3 regions of the Arthrobacter sp. 35/47 genome follow, and region 2 is predicted to be linked to each of the others. Evidence: predicted binding sites of a transcription regulator. Region 2 holds the regulator's gene; each other region holds the start of a gene.
The links. Region 2 encodes LexA, which represses DNA repair genes until DNA is damaged. Its sites were predicted from a motif close to TCGAACANNTGTTCGA; they were not measured.

Region 1 (4,128 bases), on a different contig from region 2:
CAGGCCGATTCGGTAGGAAGGCCCTGCGCCAAACTAGAATGGGCCGGTGACTTCCACCATTCCTGATCAGAACCCGGCCGTGCGCGTGGGCGTCCTGGCGGTTCAGGGCGACGTACGCGAACACATCCGGGTGATCGAATCCCTGGGGGGCAAGGCCTCTCCCGTGCGTCGTCCCAGTGAGCTCGACGCGGTTGAGGGGCTGATCATTCCGGGCGGCGAATCGACCACCATGGACAAGCTGACGCGTGCCTTCGACCTCGCCGAACCCCTCCGCGAACGTATCCGCGACGGATTTCCGGTGTACGGGTCCTGTGCCGGGATGATCATGCTCGCCGACACCATTGCGGATCCGTCCGTGGACCTGCAGGGTAACCCGCAGCAGACGCTTGGCGGGCTGGACATCGTGGTGCGCCGCAATGCATTCGGGCGGCAGCGCGAGTCCTTCGAAACCGATCTTGCATTTGCGGAGCTTCCCGGGGGCGGGCCGGACGTCCACGCGGTGTTCATCCGCGCGCCGTGGGTGGAGAAGGTGGGCGAGTCGGTGAAGGTCCTCGCCCAGGTCGACGCGCCGGATACGCCGCCGGCCGAACACGGCGTCGGGCGCTCCACCGCGGGGCCGGTCGCTAGAATTGTTGCAGTTCGTTCAGGAAACCTGCTGGCCACCAGCTTCCATCCGGAAGTGACCGGTGAGCACCGCATCCATGAGCTTTTTCTCACGATGATCGCAAAAAGAAGGGCAGAGCATGTCGGGGCACTCTAAATGGGCTACCACCAAACACAAGAAGGCCGTGATTGATGCCAAACGCGCAAAGTCCTTCGCCAAGCTGATCAAGAACATCGAGGTGGCCGCCCGGGCAGGGGGTGCGGACATGTCCGGCAACCCCGCCCTGGAACTGGCAGTCCAGAAGGCCAAGAAGACCTCGGTGCCCAATGACAACATCGACCGCGCCATCAAGCGCGGCGCCGGGCTCACCGGCGAGGTGGTCGACTACTCGGAGATCATCTATGAAGCACGCGGTCCGCAGGGTTCCGCGCTGCTTATCGAATGTCTCACCGACAACAAGAACCGTGCGGCCTCCGAGGTCCGGGTGGCGATCACCCGTAACGGCGGAACGGTAGCCGACCCGGGATCGGTGGCCTACCTGTTCGCCCGCAAGGGCGTTGTCTCGCTCCCGAAGAACGATCTGTCGGAAGATGACGTCCTGATGGCGGTCCTCGACGCAGGCGCCGAAGAGGTCAAGGAGTCCGGGGACAGCTTCGACGTACACTCCGAACCCACGGACCTGCGCGCGGTTGTCGCAGGCCTTGAGGAAGCCGGCATCGAATACGAGACCGACGAGGTTGAATTTGTACCCTCGATGCAGGTGGAACTCGACGCGGATGCCGCCCGCAAGTTCCTCAAGCTGGTGGACGCTCTCGAGGAACTGGATGACGTGCAGAACGTGTACTCGAACGCCGAGCTGAGCGAGGACGTCAGGGCGCAGCTGGAGAGCGACGATTAGTCCGGCTGCCGGCGCGCCCGGCGGATCCCCGTGACCCTGCGTGTCATGGGGGTCGACCCCGGCCTCACCCGCTGCGGGCTGGCCGTGGTGGACGTCGAACCCAACCGCCGCGCAACCCTGGTGGCCGTCGGCGTGGTGGGGACGCCGGCGGACCACAGCCTGGACCGGCGGCTCCTGATGATCGCGGAGTCGGTGGACGCCTGGCTGGACCTCCACACTCCGGCGGTCCTCGCCGTCGAACGTGTCTTCAGCCAGCTCAATGTGAGCACCGTGATGGGGACGGCGCAGGCATCGGGAGTGGTGATCGCGGCCGCCGCGCGCCGGGGGATCCCGGTTGCACTCCACACACCTACGGAGGTCAAGGCGGCGGTGACCGGAAACGGCCAGTCGGACAAGGCGGCGGTGACCAAGATGGTCACGAAGATCCTCAGGCTCACCACCGCGCCCACCCCGGCCGACGCCGCCGACGCCCTGGCACTGGCCATCACCCACGCCTGGCGCACCGGATCCTCCGCTTCGGTACGGACCCAGGGCGGCACCGGGCAGACAGCAGCGCAGCGGCTCTGGGCGGACGCGGAAGCCAAAGCCCGACGACGCCGGTAACCGCCCGCTCGTGGGCGCCCGGTCCGGTGATCCAGCGGACACGGTGTGGCGGGCACGGAATTGTCGGGTACACGCCGTACGCTGATTCGTAGATATGTTCGGTGATATTCCCTTCGATCCCCAGCCCCTGGAGCCCAGCGCATGATCAGTTCACTGACCGGCACAGTCAGCCATGTCGGCCTGCACTCCGCCGTTCTCGACGTCAACGGTTTCGGGATGCAGGTGCAGGCCACGCCGCAGACGCTGTCCACCCTCCGCGCGGGCAACCAGGCCAGGGTTTTCACGTCGATGATCGTCCGTGAGGACTCCATGACACTGTTCGGGTTCACTGATCCCGAAGAGCGCGAAGTGTTCGAGACGCTTCTCGGAGTCAGCGGCGTGGGCCCGCGGCTGGCCCTTGCTGTCCTCGCGGTGCACCCGCCCGCCGCCATTCGTGTCGCAGCGTCCTCGGGGGACGACAAGGCGTTCAGCAAAGTGCCGGGTATCGGTCCCAAGGGCGCGCGCCGCATCGTGCTCGAGCTTGCCGACAAGCTCGTTCCGCTGGAATCAGACACACCGGGAACCGCAGCGGATGCCTGGCAGTCGCAGGTTCTCGCCGCGATGATGGGCCTTGGGTGGTCGGAGAAAGACGCCGGCAGCGCCATCGAGGCGGCGGTGAAGGAATCGCCCGAGGTTGCTGCCGCCGGTGACGTCGGGTCGATTCTCAAACTGACCCTTAGACGTCTGGGCCAGGACGGTGCACGCAGCTCGGCCCGGGCATCGGTGAACTGATGGCGGCGGATCAGGAACAGCCGCTGGTCTCGGCGGCAGTCGACCCTGAGGACAGGGCCGTAGAAGCAGCCCTGAGGCCAAAGAACCTTGATGACTTCGTTGGTCAGGCCCGGGTGCGGCGCCAGCTGTCCCTGGTGCTCGAAGCCTCGCGGATGCGCGGCCGGAGCGCCGACCATGTGCTCCTTTCCGGTCCGCCGGGACTTGGAAAAACCACCCTGGCGATGATCATCGCCGCGGAAATGAACGCCCCCCTGCGCATCAGTTCGGGGCCGGCAATCCAGCACGCAGGAGACCTCGCTGCGATTCTCTCCTCCCTCACCGAAGGGGAAGTGCTGTTCCTCGATGAGATCCACCGCATGTCACGTCCGGCGGAGGAAATGCTCTACATGGCGATGGAAGACTTCCGCGTCGACATCATCGTGGGCAAGGGGCCCGGTGCCACCGCCATCCCGCTGGATCTCCCGCCGTTCACCCTGGTCGGGGCGACAACCCGCGCGGGTCTGCTTCCCGGACCGTTGCGTGATCGCTTCGGCTTCACCGGGCACCTTGAGTTCTACTCAACGGGCGAACTCGAGCTGGTGCTCCGGCGGTCGGCCATGATGATGGACATGCGTGTCAATTCGGCCGCGTTCGCGGAAGTGGCCGGCCGGTCCAGGGGCACCCCGAGAATAGCCAACCGGTTGCTGCGGCGTGTCCGTGACTGGGCGCTGGTGCACGGGGTGGACGTCATCGACGCCAGGTGCGCCGGCTCAGCGCTGGACATGTACGAGGTGGACGCAAAAGGGCTCGACCGGCTGGACCGCGCCGTGCTCACCGCACTGGTCACAAAGTTCAACGGGGGGCCGGTGGGTCTGTCCACGCTCGCTATTGCCGTGGGGGAGGAGCCCGAGACCGTTGAGACAGTGGCCGAGCCGTACCTGGTGCGGGAGGGGATGCTTGGCAGGACCCCCCGCGGGCGGATCGCGACCGCGGCTGCGTGGGAGCATCTGGGTCTCGTCATGCCTCCCACCGTCGCCGCAGCCATGCCGGAAGACCTCTTCTCCGTCTATCAGGATGATTCTTCCTCCGGGCTGGAAGATAGCCGCCGAAGCGAAACGGAATGGAGCAGTCGGGAAGGCTGATGCGAAAATCGGGTCCCGTTCCGGCGTAGACTGATATGGCGTGTGGCACACTTCTGCCCGGCCGCGCCAAACCAATATAGGAACGGATCTTCTCTGTGCTCGCAAATGTAGTTGCCCAAACCACTCAGACA
Region 2 (4,128 bases):
TCGACGAACACCGACGATTCACTCGTGGTTCGCTCACGTCGCGCAGCGCGTCGGGCAGTAGCTTCCGCGGTCATGGGGAGAGTCCTAACAGTTGTAACAGCGACAGGCGGGCGAAACGCCCGTACATGCATCCGGCGTCCAGTTTATGAGACGGAGGGCCGGATCAGAGATTCGAGGGTTTCGAGGAAGATCCTGGTTTCCTCTTCCGTTCCGGCGGTGACCCGTAGATGGCCTGGTATACCGACGTCCCGGATAAGCACTCCTGCGTCCAGCAGTCCCTGCCATACGGCCCGCGGATCCTCGAGCCCGCCGAAGAGGACGAAGTTGGAATCCGACGGCGCTACGGGAAGCCCGAGGCCGGTGAGCGCGGACACGATGCGGTCCCTCTGCCTTTTGATCTCGTCAACGTTGGCGAGCAGTTTCGCTGAGTGGGTCAGCGCCGCTATTGCAGTGGCCTGGGTGATTGCTGAGAGGTGGTACGGAAGACGAACGAGTCGGAGGGCGTCGGAAATCTCCGGCGCCGCGGCCAGGTATCCAACCCGGGCCCCGGCGAGGGCGAAAGCCTTGCTCATGGTGCGCGAGACGATGAGCCGTTCCCGTCCCGGCAGCAGTTCCAGGGCACTCGGAGTGCCGGTGTGGGAGAACTCGGCGTAGGCCTCGTCGACGATGATGATCGCCCTGGCCGCTTCTCCTGCCTCGTACGCCGCGGCGACAACGTCCAGGGACAAGGCCGTGCCCGTTGGGTTGTTCGGGCTGCACAGGAACACGATGTTGGCACCTGTTTCCGCGACCTGCTCGGCCGTCGCTCCGGCATCGAGGTCGAAGTTGTCCGCTCTCGTGCCGGCCAAGTAGGAGGTCCCGGTGGACCCTGCAAGGAGGGGGTACATCGAATAGGTGGGCGGGAATCCAAGGGCGGTGCGGCCGGGCCCGCCGAAGGCGAGGAGAATATGCTGCAGCACCTCGTTTGACCCGTTGGCGGCCCAGATGTTGTCTGCGGTGAGACCGTGGCCGAGATAACCGGCGAGGTGCTCACGAAGCAGGGTGAACTCCCGGTCAGGGTAGCGGTTGAGCCCGGCCACTGCGTCCTGCACCGCTTCGACAATCGCCCTGCGCACGTCCCCGGGGACGCCGTGGGTGTTCTCATTGACATTCAGCAGGATGGGAACATCGATCTGGGGAGCTCCGTAGGGGCGCAGGCCCCTGAGGTTGTCCCTGATCGGCAGACGGCTGAGGCGTTCAAGCTGATCGGTCACCACCAGAGTTTAAGGCCGCGGGATCCACAATGCAGAATCGCATTGCGCCCAGGGACACTGTGACACCGATTCTGTAGAGCCCTGTTATGGGTTGCCGACGGGGATATGAAGCGACTGCCCGGCCTGCACCGTTGAGGAGGCCAGCGCATTCAGTTCCACGATTTCCTCAACGACGGCGCGTGGGTCCCGTTCCGGGGCGTACTCGGCCGCGAGTGCCCACAGCGTTTCTCCTGACGTCACGCTTACGCGCACCGTCTCCGTAACGGCAGTCCCGCTTGCCGCAGCCTGTGCCTGCGAGGAGAAGAACGCACTGACGATGAGCAGAGCGGCTGCGAGCAGGGCAAGGGGTGCCGCTACCAGCACGATCCAGCCCCGCCGCGTCAGATGCAGGCGAGGGGCCCGCCCGGCCGCACGGCTTCCCCGGATGTCCAGCTGGAATGAGGGTGCGGTTCCTGCGATATGGAGCGTCGACATGGCGTCACCTTTCTTGATGATGTGGATGTCCGACAGCTTTATTCGAAGCTGTGTTCTATTCCTCTGTGTTTATTCTTAGCACCTGTGAACTAATATTGTCGAGACTCGCTCGAACAAATGTTTGAAAAGGCGTTCGCTGTCCCCTAGCGTTGCTGGTGAGGGTGACGGTCCGGCCGCTTCGAAAACCAGCTCATCACCCACCACTGACAAAACAGGTTGGAGGGCCGGCTGGCCCGGGTCCGGCCCAGGGAAAGGGATGCATACTGGTGGCAGATCTCAGTGCGGCAGGGGACATGGCAGAGGCGTCGGCTTCCGGTGCAAAGCGGGGGCGCGGGCGTCCGCGTGGCCGGGCTATTCCCAAGGGGATGACGCCCCGGCAGAAGAAAATCCTCGAAACCATCCAGCGCAGTGTGGCAGCGCACGGCTATCCGCCGTCCATGCGTGAGATCGGTGACACGGTGGGACTGGCCAGCCTGTCTAGCGTGACGCACCAGCTCGCCCAGCTGGAGCGGATGGGTTACATCCGCCGCGATCCCAAGCGTCCGCGGGCAATGGAGATCCTGCTTCCCCTCACCTTCGGTGAGAAGGCGCCGCGGGTCCTACCGTCCTCCGAGGAGGAGCCTGCTCCGGTGTCAGCGGTCGATGCGGCGATGGTTCCGCTCGTGGGCCGCATTGCGGCGGGCGGTCCTATCCTGGCAGATCAGGTCGTGGAGGATGTCATGCCGCTTCCGCGCCAGCTTGTCGGCCATGGGGACCTCTTCATGCTGCGGGTATCCGGTGACTCGATGATCGACGCAGCTATCTGCGACGGTGACTGGGTGGTGGTCCGCCAGCAGAGCACGGCGGAAAACGGCGATGTTGTGGCTGCCCTGCTTGACGACGAGGCCACCGTGAAGACATTCCGGCAGCGGGACGGCCACACCTGGCTCCTGCCGCAGAACACCAGTTATGAACCCATCCTCGGCGACCATGCCACGATCATGGGCAAGGTTGTATCGGTGATGCGCGCCCTCTGAGGTCGCTGCGGCGCCCGAGAGCAGCATCTGCCCCGGTTGCGGAAGCGTCGGTTACGCCGGCTGCGCGGCGGCCAGCCGTGACAGGATGCCCAGAGCGGTAGCCCGGTCGGTGGTCGGCCAGAACGGGGGCAGCGCTGCCCGGAGGAAACCGCCGTAGCCGGCGGTAGCCAGCCGCGAATCCAGGATGGCCACCATCCCCTTGTCGTCCCGGGCGCGGATGAGGCGCCCCGCTCCCTGCGCAAGCCGGACGGCGGCATGGGTGGCCGAGACACTGATGAAGCCGTTTCCACCGGCCTTCGCCACAGCGCGGGTGCGCGCGGTCATCAGCGGGTCGTCGGGGCGCGGAAAGGGTATCCGGTCGATGGTCACGAGCCGGCAGGCGTTCCCCGGCACATCGACGCCCTGCCAGAGTGACATGGTGCCGAACAGGCAGGTGTCGGGCTCCTCCGCGAACTGTTTGACCAACGCGGACATGGAGGACTCGCCCTGGCAGAGGATTTCAACGTCGACCCTCTGCCGCAGGGCGTCAGCGGCCTCTTCAGCGGCGCGCCGCGAGGAGAACAGGCCCAGCGCTCCTCCGCGGGAGGCCTTGATGAGGGCCTCCAGCTCGTCCAGCTGTTCCTCCGACGTTCCCCTGCCGGGTTTCGGCAGGTCCTTGGCGACATACAGCACGCCTTGCCGCGGGTAGTCGAACGGGCTTCCGACGTCGACTCCTGTCCAGGACGGTGCGCCCTCCCCTGTCAGTCCGAGCGAACCCGCGACTGGTCCGAACTCCGACCCGATCGCCAGGGTTGCCGACGTAAGCACAACAGTATGGTCCTCGAACAGTCCGCGCCTGAGCCGTCCCGCCACCGACAGGGGCGCAATGCTGATCGTTGCCGGCGAGGATTCGTCTGCAGCCGAGTATCCGGAACCGGGGGTGAACGTGCTCGGCCGGCTGGACCACAGCACTTCCCCGGCGCCACGGGCCGCGACCATCCGTTCAGCGAATTCGAGCAGCACCAGCAGGCGTGAGCGGGCCATCTGGCGGCCGCCGTCCACCGACTGGGCGGAACCGTCCGAACTCGACTCGGACAGCGCCAGGCGGCAGGCTTCGCGCAACTGCACCAAGGCAAGCTCCTGCTGCTCGCTCAGTCCCGCTGCCATCAGGCCGGAGGGCTGGGCGTCGAAAGCGTGCTCAAAGGCGGTCTGGGCCGCCTGGAGTGTATCGGTGTTGGCGCCCAGATGACGTCTCGCTGCAGCTGCCGCGGCTCCGATCAACGCTCCGGACAGCTGTCCCGATACGGCGGAGGTAACGCGGTCGTGAAGTTCATGCGCCTCATCGATCACCACCACGTCGTGTTCGGGCAGCACCGCGAGCCCCTCGAAAGCGTTGATGGCCAGCA
Region 3 (4,128 bases), on a different contig from region 2:
CGATGTGCTGTTGGGATGCCGCCAGGGACCGTGCGGCGGCGACCGGCTCTACCGGGGCGGTTCCGAATGGCCGGGTCAGTTGGCCGAGGCCGTTCTCCGTGAGGGAGTTCCAGTCGATCGGTTCCGCCAGATCCTTCTGGAGAGGCGCTACGCCGGTGCCCGAAGCATCGGCGCCCACCCAGACGCCCACCAGTTGCGCGGCTTTTTCCTCCAGGGTCATGCGGGCAACGAGATCCGCGGCCCTTGCCGATGGAGAGGCGGATGCGTCCTGCCAGTGCTCGGCGCGGACAGACCCCGTAACGGTGGACATGGAACCCCTTTGTTGATTTCCGGCACTGACTGCGCTGGTCTGGCTTCGAGCTCTGGGAGTTAGTTCTCTTTGCCCCCGCGAGCTAGTTTCGAAAACTGTTGCGAAATGTTTGATGTAATACTTGTCACTATCTGGGGAACTGTCAAGACCTTTTCCACCGTTGAAAATTCGCGCCGAGAGCCGCACGCGGGAACTGCTACGGTTTCCACAGAGATTTCGAAAGAGCGAGGACACCCACATGTCAGCCGAAGGATCATCGACCACCGGCACCGCCAATGGCCGGACGACGATCGCCGAGATCGCCGCGAAGATCGGCGTTTCGGTCCCGTCAGTGTCAAAGGTGCTCAATGGCCGCTCTGATGTTGCGCCGGCGACCCGGCTGAAGATTGAAAAGGCGCTGCAGGAGCACAACTACCAGCGGCATTCCAAGCAGACCGGGACGTCGTCGTCACCCTTGGTGGAGCTGGTTTTTCATGAGCTGGATTCCGCCTGGTCGATCGAAATCATCCGTGGTGTGGAGAGCGCGGCGCGGCGCAACGGTCTCGCGGTGGTTCTCTCCGATCTTGGTGGACGGCACAGCCCGGAGCAGCGATGGATGGACGAGGTGCTGGCCCGGCGGCCGCTCGGTGTCATCCTGGTGCTGTCAACCCTGACCGCTGAGCAGCGCCGCCAGTTCGACACCCGCGGCATCCGCTACGTTGTCCTGGATACCGATGGTGAGCCGCCGGCCGATGTTCTCGCTGTCGGATCAAACAACTGGTACGGCGGCCTTTCGGCCACGCGCCATCTGCTGTCTTTGGGGCATCGTCGGATAGCCATGATTTCGGGGCCGGAGGATGTCCTCTGTTCCCGTGCCCGTGTGGACGGTTACCGTGCAGCGCACGCGGAAGCCGGCATTCCGCTTCTGGAAGACGCCATCCGTTGGGGTGATTTTTCGGTGGCCGGCGGTTTTGAAAACGGCACCGCCATTCTCAGCCGCCCTGATCGTCCGACGGCGATTTTTGCCGGCTCCGATATGCAGGCACTCGGCGTGCTGCGGGCAGCGCGCGAGCTGGGTATCGACGTGCCGCGGGAGCTATCAGTTGTCGGTTATGACGATCTGCCCCTGGCCGCCTGGGTGGGTCCGTCGCTCACCACCGTGAACCAGCCCCTGACCGACATGGCGGAAACGGCGGTACGGATGGTTGTCGATATCGCGCGGGGCACCGATCCGCGTCCGCGCAGCGTGGAACTCGCCACGCAGTTGGTTGTTCGCGAGAGTACGGGGCCGGCGCCGGCGGGGTGAGGCTTGGGTTCCGGGTTACGGGGCGGCTGATTCCGAGAGTACCGGCACTGCGCTGCTGGTTTGGCCTACGGACGGCGGCGTGTAGATCCGCTCGGTCTATTTGCCGCTGTGGATAAGCAGTGTGTCACTTCTCCTCCACATTGACTGTTGAGGGTCGATAATCGAACATGTATTCGATAAATTTGATTCATGGCCATCGCACTCCACGAGCACCGACTGCAGGAACCCTCTCTGCTGCAGTCAGTGCGGGCCGACCTCGAGGCCTTCAGCACCGAACTCGCTGACGGGTATCTCCTGCAATCACGCAGGGAAACCGCTGCAGCGCTGGTGGAAATCGAGGAACTCTCACGGCTTGTCGATCATCTGCAGCTACTTGCGGTGTCCGCGGTCGTCAGCCAGGACATCGCCGTACTCGGCGAATCGGGACCCGAGCAGGCCACGTCCGCGCAGGACTGGAACGTAACCATCTCATCATCGACCTCGCTGTCGGCATCAGCATCAGCATCGGCACCGGCACCGGCACCGGCACCGGCTCCAGCATCGTCGTCGTCGTCGTCGGCGTCGGCGTCGGCGCGCAGCAGGCAGCCGCTGTCGATCCACCGAAACACCGCCGAGTACCTGCGCGCGAAAATCCGTATCAGCCGCAGCGAAGCCAACCGCCGCCTACGCCTGGCTGCAACCATCATCCCGGCGAGCACAGGACCGGGTGCAGCCGCTGAACCTGAACCCAAGCTGCCCGTGCTCGCGGAGGCTTCATCTGCGGGGTGCCTGAGTATGCGGGCGTCCACCATGATTTGTGACGCGGTCGAGCGGGTCCGGCCGGTCGCCGAATCCCACCAACTGGAGGCCATGGAGCAGCATCTCACCAGGCAAGCCATCGAATCGGACGAAGACTGCCTGCGAGTGCTCGCCCGCCGCTGGGAAAGCACCCTGGACCAGGACGGTCAGGAACCCACCGAGAAGATACTCAGGGCACGCCAGGGAGTCTTCCTCCGCGGCCGACGCAACGGACTGCACTTCCTGGAAATCGGCGCCACCGACGAACAGTTCGAACACCTCTCCACCGTCATGAACACCGCAACCAACCCAAGAGTCGGCACTCCCACCACCCAACACGGCGGCCCCGGCACCCCGCATCCCGACGGCACGGGTCCTGCTACCGATACCGCCACCAATTCCGGTAGCCCCGCATGCTCCACAGTTGCAGGTACAGGAGCGGGAAACGCCGCACCAGTGAACGGCGACGCCCCTGGCTCACCGAAACCGCTCGAAGGCCCCCAACCCACCCGGGCACAGAACCTGCTGATCGGACTCGTGTCGGCCTGCCGTATAGCCCTGGCCAGCGACGGCCTTCCAGCATCCGGCGGACACCGGCCGCAGGTCATGGTCACCATCAACTACCGCGACCTCATCAACGACCTCGAAAAGGCCGACACCGCGTACGCCGGAAACGCCGGCCACGACGAAAGGACCGGAAACGGCGGCCGCCCCGGCCACGCCGGACACGCCGTCTTCGCCCACCAACTGAGCGCCCGCAGCATCCGCGAACTCGCCTGCGACGCCGACATCATCCCCATCGTCCTCGGCGGTGAAGGCCAGATCCTCGACCTCGGCCGCACCAGGCGCCTCTTTCCCGCCTACCTGCGCCGAGCACTCGTCGCACGGGACAAAGGCTGCGCCTTCCCCGACTGCACCGTCCCAGCAACCTGGTGCGAAGCCCACCACATCATCCCCTGGGCCACCGGAGGCACAACCACCCTCAGCGACGGCGTCCTCGTCTGCTCACGCCACCACCACGTCCTCCACGAAAACGACTGGACCGTGGAATCCATCCACGGCATCCCCTGGTTCAGACCACCCAAATACCTGGACCCCAACCGCACTCGACGAAGAAACACCTACTGGCAGGTCGAACAACTGGTCCACCAGCAACTCCATCACCACTGAGCTAGGTGAGGGCCTCGACAGAAGTAGAACTGAAGGGCCCGACGGTAGCAGTCATACCGACGACGATCGCTCATCCAAGTCGACCTCTTGTCGCATGCCGCAAAAGCAAAGCGGCCTGCCCGAGCAAGAGCTGACACGCCGTCTTCGCCCACCAACTGAGCGCCCGCAGCATCCGCGAACTCGCCTGCGACGCCGACATCATCCCCATCGTCCTCGGCGGTGAAGGCCAGATCCTCGACCTCGGCCGCACCAGGCGCCTCTTTCCCGCCTACCTGCGCCGAGCACTCGTCGCACGGGACAAAGGCTGCGCCTTCCCCGACTGCACCGTCCCAGCAACCTGGTGCGAAGCCCACCACATCATCCCCTGGGCCACCGGAGGCACAACCACCCTCAGCGACGGCGTCCTCGTCTGCTCACGCCACCACCACGTCCTCCACGAAAACGACTGGACCGTGGAATCCATCCACGGCATCCCCTGGTTCAGACCACCCAAATACCTGGACCCCAACCGCACTCGACGAAGAAACACCTACTGGCAGGTCGAACAACTGGTCCACCAGCAACTCCATCACCACTGAGCTAGGTG

Region 1: the regulator LexA is predicted to act here: its motif matches at 2,192-2,207, upstream of ruvA (Holliday junction branch migration protein RuvA).
Region 3: the regulator LexA is predicted to act here: its motif matches at 1,757-1,772, upstream of X803_RS19355 (HNH endonuclease signature motif containing protein).

Annotation. Positions count from the first base shown of each region.
Region 1 is NZ_KI914581.1:162,467-166,594, reverse strand. It holds gene pdxT (pyridoxal 5'-phosphate synthase glutaminase subunit PdxT) at 47-760, shown strand; gene X803_RS0101160 (YebC/PmpR family DNA-binding transcriptional regulator) at 744-1,502, shown strand; gene ruvC (crossover junction endodeoxyribonuclease RuvC) at 1,533-2,105, shown strand; gene ruvA (Holliday junction branch migration protein RuvA) at 2,247-2,876, shown strand; gene ruvB (Holliday junction branch migration DNA helicase RuvB) at 2,876-3,997, shown strand; gene X803_RS0101140 (preprotein translocase subunit YajC) at 4,093-4,128, shown strand, end outside.
Region 2 is NZ_KI914613.1:124,947-129,074, reverse strand. It holds gene hisB (imidazoleglycerol-phosphate dehydratase HisB) at 1-74, opposite strand, end outside; gene X803_RS0113090 (histidinol-phosphate transaminase) at 144-1,253, opposite strand; gene X803_RS19915 (LysM peptidoglycan-binding domain-containing protein) at 1,338-1,727, opposite strand; gene lexA (transcriptional repressor LexA) at 2,093-2,743, shown strand; gene X803_RS0113075 (ATP-dependent DNA helicase) at 2,795-4,128, opposite strand, start outside.
Region 3 is NZ_KI914603.1:95,392-99,519, reverse strand. It holds gene X803_RS19365 (beta-xylosidase/alpha-l-arabinosidase) at 1-310, opposite strand, end outside; gene X803_RS19360 (LacI family DNA-binding transcriptional regulator) at 549-1,595, shown strand; gene X803_RS19355 (HNH endonuclease signature motif containing protein) at 1,785-3,542, shown strand.